DNA from 2 places in the Halobacillus sp. ABR2_026 genome. Region 2 is predicted to be linked to the other one. Evidence: predicted binding sites of a transcription regulator. Region 2 holds the regulator's gene; the other holds the start of a gene.
What was found. The regulator CtsR, encoded in region 2, represses protease genes until heat stress. The targets are predictions, from matches to a motif close to ATGGTCAATAAAGGTCAAACA.
Positions count from the first base shown of each region.

Region 1: a site for CtsR is predicted at 1,506-1,526, ahead of clpP (ATP-dependent Clp endopeptidase proteolytic subunit ClpP). Genes of this name have one in related genera too.

Region 1 covers NZ_JBSWTM010000001.1:2,998,946-3,002,359, reverse strand. Annotated here, with positions in the region: gene whiA (DNA-binding protein WhiA) at 1-369, shown strand, start outside; gene ACXADE_RS15595 (HPr family phosphocarrier protein) at 507-761, shown strand; gene clpP (ATP-dependent Clp endopeptidase proteolytic subunit ClpP) at 861-1,448, opposite strand; tRNA gene ACXADE_RS15585 (tRNA-Arg) at 2,128-2,203, shown strand; gene ACXADE_RS15580 (hypothetical protein) at 2,463-2,687, shown strand; gene ACXADE_RS15575 (glutaredoxin family protein) at 3,113-3,334, shown strand.
Region 2 covers NZ_JBSWTM010000001.1:65,133-68,546, reverse strand. Annotated here, with positions in the region: gene ACXADE_RS00370 (protein arginine kinase) at 1-866, opposite strand, end outside; gene ACXADE_RS00365 (UvrB/UvrC motif-containing protein) at 866-1,414, opposite strand; gene ACXADE_RS00360 (CtsR family transcriptional regulator) at 1,436-1,900, opposite strand; gene ACXADE_RS00355 (MgtC/SapB family protein) at 2,068-2,760, opposite strand; rRNA gene rrf (5S ribosomal RNA) at 2,840-2,953, opposite strand; rRNA gene ACXADE_RS00345 (23S ribosomal RNA) at 3,039-3,414, opposite strand, start outside.

The DNA of each region.
Region 1 (3,414 bases), 2.9 Mb from region 2:
AACATCGGGGCGCACCAGGCGCTATTCAAATTTGAAGATGTAAGGATAGTCAGAGACATGAGAAACTCTGTCAACCGGCTTGTGAATTGTGAAACAGCGAACTTGAACAAAACGATCGGAGCCGCTTTTCGTCAAGTTGAAAACATCAAATTCATTAAACGGACGGTTGGTTTGGAAGCGTTGCCTGATAAACTTCAGGAAATTGCTTCTCTAAGACTTCAACACCAGGAAATTTCCTTGAAAGAGCTCGGGGAATACGTATCCGGGGGTTCGATCAGTAAATCAGGAATCAATCACCGCCTGCGTAAAATCGATGAATTTGCTGAAAAAGTAAGAAAAGGTGAAGTAACAGAAAACACAAGAAATTAATGTTTCTTGTCCAGATTCATGCTATAATGAAATACAATTATAAACGCTTTCTTTAAGAGAGCGTTCTTTTTCCTTAGAGTTGAATCCGCTTACAAAATATGAGAATTTCAAAATATAGGAAGAGAGGGGAATGATACGTGATTGAACGAATGGTAAAAATTGAACTGGAAACGGGCTTGCAGGCAAGACCCGCTGCACAATTCGTACAGGAAGCTAATAAATTTACCGCTGACGTTTTCATAGAGAAAGGTGAAAAGAGAGTCAATGCGAAAAGCATCATGGGTTTAATGAGTCTGGCCGTAGGCACAGATGAGGAAATTAAATTGATTGCTGATGGTTCGGATGAGGAACAGGCGGTACAGGTACTTACTGATTTCGTCACCAATGATTAATATTCAAGTATGTGAAAAAATGAACGTTCTCATATGAGGGAACGTTCTCATGCCCATCAAAAAAACCGCTGTGGACCCACAGCGGTTTTTTACGTTTACTTATTTCTCGTTTTTCTCCATAACCTTATCAATCAAACCATATTCAACAGCTTCGTGTGCGGACATGAAGTTGTCGCGGTCCGTGTCACGCTCGATGACTTCCATCGGCTGTCCTGTGCGCTCTGCAAGGATTTTATTGAGCTTCTCACGCATTTTGATGATGCGTTTGGCATGAATTTCAATATCCGATGCCTGACCCTGTGTACCACCAAGGGGCTGGTGAATCATGACTTCACTGTTCGGTAGTGCATAACGTTTTCCTGGTTCTCCGGCGTTCAGTAGGAAAGCTCCCATAGAAGCCGCCATACCTGTACAGATGGTGGATACGTTCGGCTTGATGAACTGCATCGTATCATAGATTGCCATGCCGGCTGTGATCGATCCACCTGGAGAGTTGATGTATAGGGAAATATCCTTTTCCGGATCGTCTGCTGCAAGGAAAAGCAATTGAGCGACGACAGAGTTTGAAATGTTATCATCGATCGGGCTTCCAAGCATGATGATACGGTCTTTAAGTAAGCGGGAGTAAATATCATACGCACGTTCTCCGCGGTTTGTTTGTTCAATGACTGTAGGGACTAAATTCATTTGAAATTCCTCCTTAACATCAAATTAATAATGATGGAATACATTCATCATACCTTTAAGGTCAATAAAGGTCAAACAAAAACAATCGACCTTTTTCCTGTATTTCAGCAGGGGTGTTTTAATATCTAAGTATGAAAAAAGGCTCTACTTTTTCGTTCTATGTGAAGTGTTCCGATTCCTCCTACCATCATACCCTAAAATTGCCCATATAAACGTCCTGAACTAGAATTATCGTATGAAACAGTAGAAGGAAAGTAGAGGTAGAGATCAGTTGAAGAATCATTATCGAGCTCCCCCTCTTGATCATCCTCTGACATGATCTTTGTTTGTTTCATTCGCAGACTCCACATGTCTCCCCCTCTTAAGGATAGAGTTTTTGAACTCTCCCATTTAAACGATTAGCCATAATCTGAGCATCGATCGTACAATGTTCGTTATGAGAAAGTGAGAACGGTATAAAGAGGAAAGGTGAAACTTCAAAGGGGTGTGCGCCAGGCGAGGCCCAAAGAATTTTAGAAGGAGGACGTCCTGTGGCAAGCGAATCTTTGTCTACCCCCTGGAGGTGCGCCTGTTTTTTCGGAACTCAAGGGTGAACAAAGGCAAAGTTTTCTTGAAGATTGAAAAAATGGGTTGTGTTTTTGGAGTATTATCCTTATAATATAATTTGCATGTCGCTTTTGCGCCCGTAGCTCAGTTGGATAGAGCGGTAGATTCCGGTTCTACGTCTGTCGGGGGTTCGAATCCTCTCGGGCGCGCTAATTGGAAGGATCATCCTTATTATGTAAGGATGATCCTTTTTTTTACAGAAAAATCATTATATTAATATCATATACCCCCTCAAAGACCACAGTTACACTTATGTAATTTGAATAAAGATTACACAGAAACCTCACAAGAATTATACGAACGTTTATTTGGGTATATTATCTCGATGTAGTTTCTTTCCTGGTTTTTCTATGTTATGATTTAATAAATAAAGTCAGACTTTTCGCTTTATTTAGAAGAGGGGTATTTATGACAAACTTAATCCGTTACAAAATGTTGTCGACTGAGGAAGTTTCTGAAGACAGGCGGATTCATGTGTTCGACATGCAGGAGCAGCAAAAGTTATCCTTCAATTACGAGTCATTAAAACGCACACCCGAGAATTACGTAGGCGAAGAGTTAGCGGATTTTTTGAATAAACGTAAGATGAAAATCGATAACGGTTTTTACGATAAGAAAGGACACGCCTCGTGAAGCGTGTCTTTTTTTGCTGGTTCTTATAAAGTTTGCTGTTGATATTTATTAACTGGATACGGAACTTTCCTTATAAGGAAGCAATGGTTGAATCGTTTATTTCGAATTTTAGTTGAGCGGAAGGACTCCGGGTAGTCACTCGTTTGCCACGGGAATTCACACGAAGTGGGGGCGATATGAGTACAGGATTTAATCGAACTTCCTCTCTTTAAGTCTCTGCGAACTTCTTCCTTTGGGGCCATACCAAGCACTCTCTTCCTCTTTGGTATCCAATTCTGGCGCCTGGTGACTAGAGAGGTTTCCTTCGCTTCTGAACGATGAAGCAAAACAAACTTTTTCCAAGGGGAATTTGTGAGAATGGATGAAGGTCGGGGGCTTTGATAAACTAGGGGTAGAAATGGATGTAGAGTAAGGGAGGATATGGCATGTCTCTGGTTTTATTGTATGTCAAAGAAAACTGCGGGTTGTGTGAGGAAGTGAAGAATCTTTTAACCTTATTTGACACCCAGGTTGACGTCGTTGATATTGAAAAGGACCCTTTGCTTCTTGAGAAGTATATGCTGGAGGTTCCGGTGTTGAAAATAGGTGAAGAAGAGCTGGATTATCGACAGATCGATTACGTGGAGCTGATGAAGCGTTTACAATGAAAAACGTTGAGTTTTACGCTTGCACCTGGACACCCCCACTGTTAATATAAAATTGAAATAAGATATTTTTTTGCTCCGAG
Region 2 (3,414 bases):
GCCTCCTTAGATTCTATGATTCGACTATGGGTCAAAACACCATAGGAACGAAAGATACGGTCTTCCAAATGGATGCTGGATCGAGCCATCAAAGCCTCCCGGGCCTTCCGCTCTTGTTCAATCAGCTGTTTGACGACACTGTGTAGATCCTCAACAATATCCTCCTCCGATTTACCAAGGGTCATCTGATTGGATATTTGATAAATATTACCGAGTGCCTCACTGCCTTCTCCATAAATCCCTCTCACCACCAGCCCAAGCTGGTTGATCGCAGGCGTCATCCGATTGATTTGACTGGTCATGGACAGTGCAGGGAGATGCATCATAACGGAAGCCCTCATGCCGGTACCCACATTAGTCGGGCATGACGTCAAATAGCCTCGCCTCTCATCAAAAGCATAATCCACTTTTTCCTCAAGCCAATCATCCAGTTGACTCGCCTGTTCAAGTGCCTGATCCAGTTGAAAGCCCGGGAAATACAACTGTATGCGGATATGATCTTCCTCATTAATCATGATGGAAACCTGCTCATTTTGTGAAATGAGCGAAGCTGATTTCTCTGCTTTCTCAGCCAGATGCGGGCTGATTAAATGTTTTTCCACCAGGACCCTTTTTTCCACAGGCTGCAAATCTTTCATCTGGATCAGTTCGAAGTCTTCATAATCCCGGAATGATTTCTGTTGAAATTCCTGTTGGAAAAACCTCAGAACTTCTTCCAGAGTTTCCTTAGTTGCAATAATCGGAAAAGGATGTTGTGAAAAATTCCGAGCAAGTCGTATCCGGCTGCTTAGGACAATATCGCTGTCCGGCCCTTCCTGCTTCATCCATGGACTGATTGCTTCATTCATGAATTTCTGTAATGACATTACTCTTCACCATCCTCGCCACGATGCAGCTTGTTTTCTAAAGATCTGATCTTATCTCTAACTTTCGCTGCCTCTTCGAATTCTTCCTGCTCAATTAATTGTCGAAGATTAGTTTTATGTTCTTCCACTTCTCTCTTCAGGTGCAGGTTGCCACCTTCACGCTTCGGAATCTTTCCATCGTGACTTGTGTTTCCGCTGTGAACTCGACGTAAAATCGGGTTTAATCGATCATCGAAAGTTTTATAGCAGGCGGCACACCCAAACTTTCCGATCCTTGCAAACTCTTCGTAGCTCAGCCCGCAGTTCGGACATTTCAGTTTTGGCTTTTGCGTATAAGATTGTGGGTTGTTCCCTTTTAAAGGAGAAGGTCCTTCGGAATGGAACAGACCTGAAAGGAGATCATTCAATGTAAAGTTTTCTTCTCCATAATTCATGTATCCATTGTCTTTCGCACATTGCTCACATACATGGATTTCAGACTTCTGGCCATTGACCACTTGAGTCAGATGGACGGTAGCAGGACGCTTATGACATTCCTGACACTCCATATGAATCTCTCCCTTCTCCATTTAACATTTATATTTAAGAGTAAATAACATGGCTGTCATTATACGCGCGCGTACTTCATCTCGAAGCGGTAAAGAAAAAGCAAGTACATCACGGTCAATGACACTCGCCATCAATTTGCTTTCACGATCCGTGATGATCTCATAGTCTACCAGCCGTTCAAGAATATCTATGGCTTTGGATTGAGATACATGGGGATTGATCAATTCCATCACTTCTTCAATCATCTCTGAACCTTTTCGGTGTTGAATACGGCTGATACGGATATAGCCGCCGCCACCTCTTTTACTTTCCACTATATATCCTTTTTCCACAGTAAATCGCGTTTTAATCACATAATTGATTTGAGAAGGTACACAATCGAATTTTTCAGCTAATTCACTACGCTTGATTTCAATGGCCTGATACCGGTTTTGATCCAAGATCTCCTTCAGGTAGTCTTCAATAACATCAGAGATATTCCTCATGCTCCCTCCCCCTCTTTTGACTTTGACTATCTTTGACTTTAATTTTATTATACTCATTTTCTTTTGTCATGCAACTTGTTTGTTTTAGAAGAATTACATCTTCTATGTTTCCCCGATTCATCATGAAATAAAACAAAAAAGCTGCACAGAGTCATCTGTACAGCTGGTTAGTATTGATGTCCACATTTTTCTACACCATCTATCAAAGATAGACGTTCCAAAAGATGTGACCGATCATATTTTTGACCTTTATTCAATTCGACCACGACCTTTTTTTGTTCTTGATCTAAAGCTACGATGTCGATCTTTCGAACATCCAGCTTCATCTGTTCAAAAACAGTCAGCACATGATTTACAGGGGCATCTTTACTAATCGTCACTTGATATATGTTTCTCCGGTTACCATTGAACTTTTCTTTCTCTATCTTATTTAAAAATACTAAGCTCATGAGTACAAAGATTGTAGTAACCGTTGCCACATCATACATACCAGCACCAACTACGAGCCCAATTCCAGCTACTGTCCAAATCGAAGCGGCGGTGGTCAACCCACGGATGGTCATTCCGTTGACGATAATCGTTCCGGCCCCCAGGAAACCAATTCCGCTAATGACGTACGAAGGAATACGTGCGGGATCGAATCGAACTTGTTCATATTGATCAATAAAGGATTCAAACCCGTATAAAGACAGGAGCATCATCATACATGCCCCAACACCTACAAGAATGTGGGTGCGGAATCCTGCCGAATGGTTTTTGACTTCTCTTTCAAATCCAATGAGGCCGGAAAGAATGAGGGCAAAAAATAACCGAAATACAAATAAAAGGATCTCATCGTGAAAAAAGTAAGACCAGTTCAACCTATCCCTCCTTTCTATATGTCTATGAGAGTTAATATAGAAAAAAACCAGAAGAATAATCTCCTGGTTCTTTGAAATAATGTGGCGGCGTCCTACTCTCACGGGGGTAAACCCGACTACCATCGGCGCTGAAGAGCTTAACTGCTGTGTTCGGCATGGGAACAGGTGTGACCTCTTCGCCTTCACCACCACATCAATATAAAGTTTGAGGTGAACCCTCAAAACTGGATAAGGAAACATCTTTTGAAGAAACGCTTTTCACGAACACTATCATTTCGATAGATAAGTCATCGATCCATTAGTATCCGTCAGCTCCACGTGTCACCACGCTTCCACCTCGGACCTATCAACCTCATCGTCTCTGAGGGATCTTATTTGCTTAAAGCAAAGGGAAATCTCATCTCAAGGGGGGCTTCATGCTTAGATGCTTTCAGCACTTATCCCGACCACACGTAGCTACCCAGCGATGCTCCTGGCGGAACAACTGGTACACCAGCGGTGTGTCCATCCCGGTCCTCTCGTACTAAGGACAGCTCCTTTCAAATTTCCAACGCCCACGACGGATAGGGACCGAACTGTCTCACGACGTTCTGAACCCAGCTCGCGTACCGCTTTAATGGGCGAACAGCCCAACCCTTGGGACCGACTACAGCC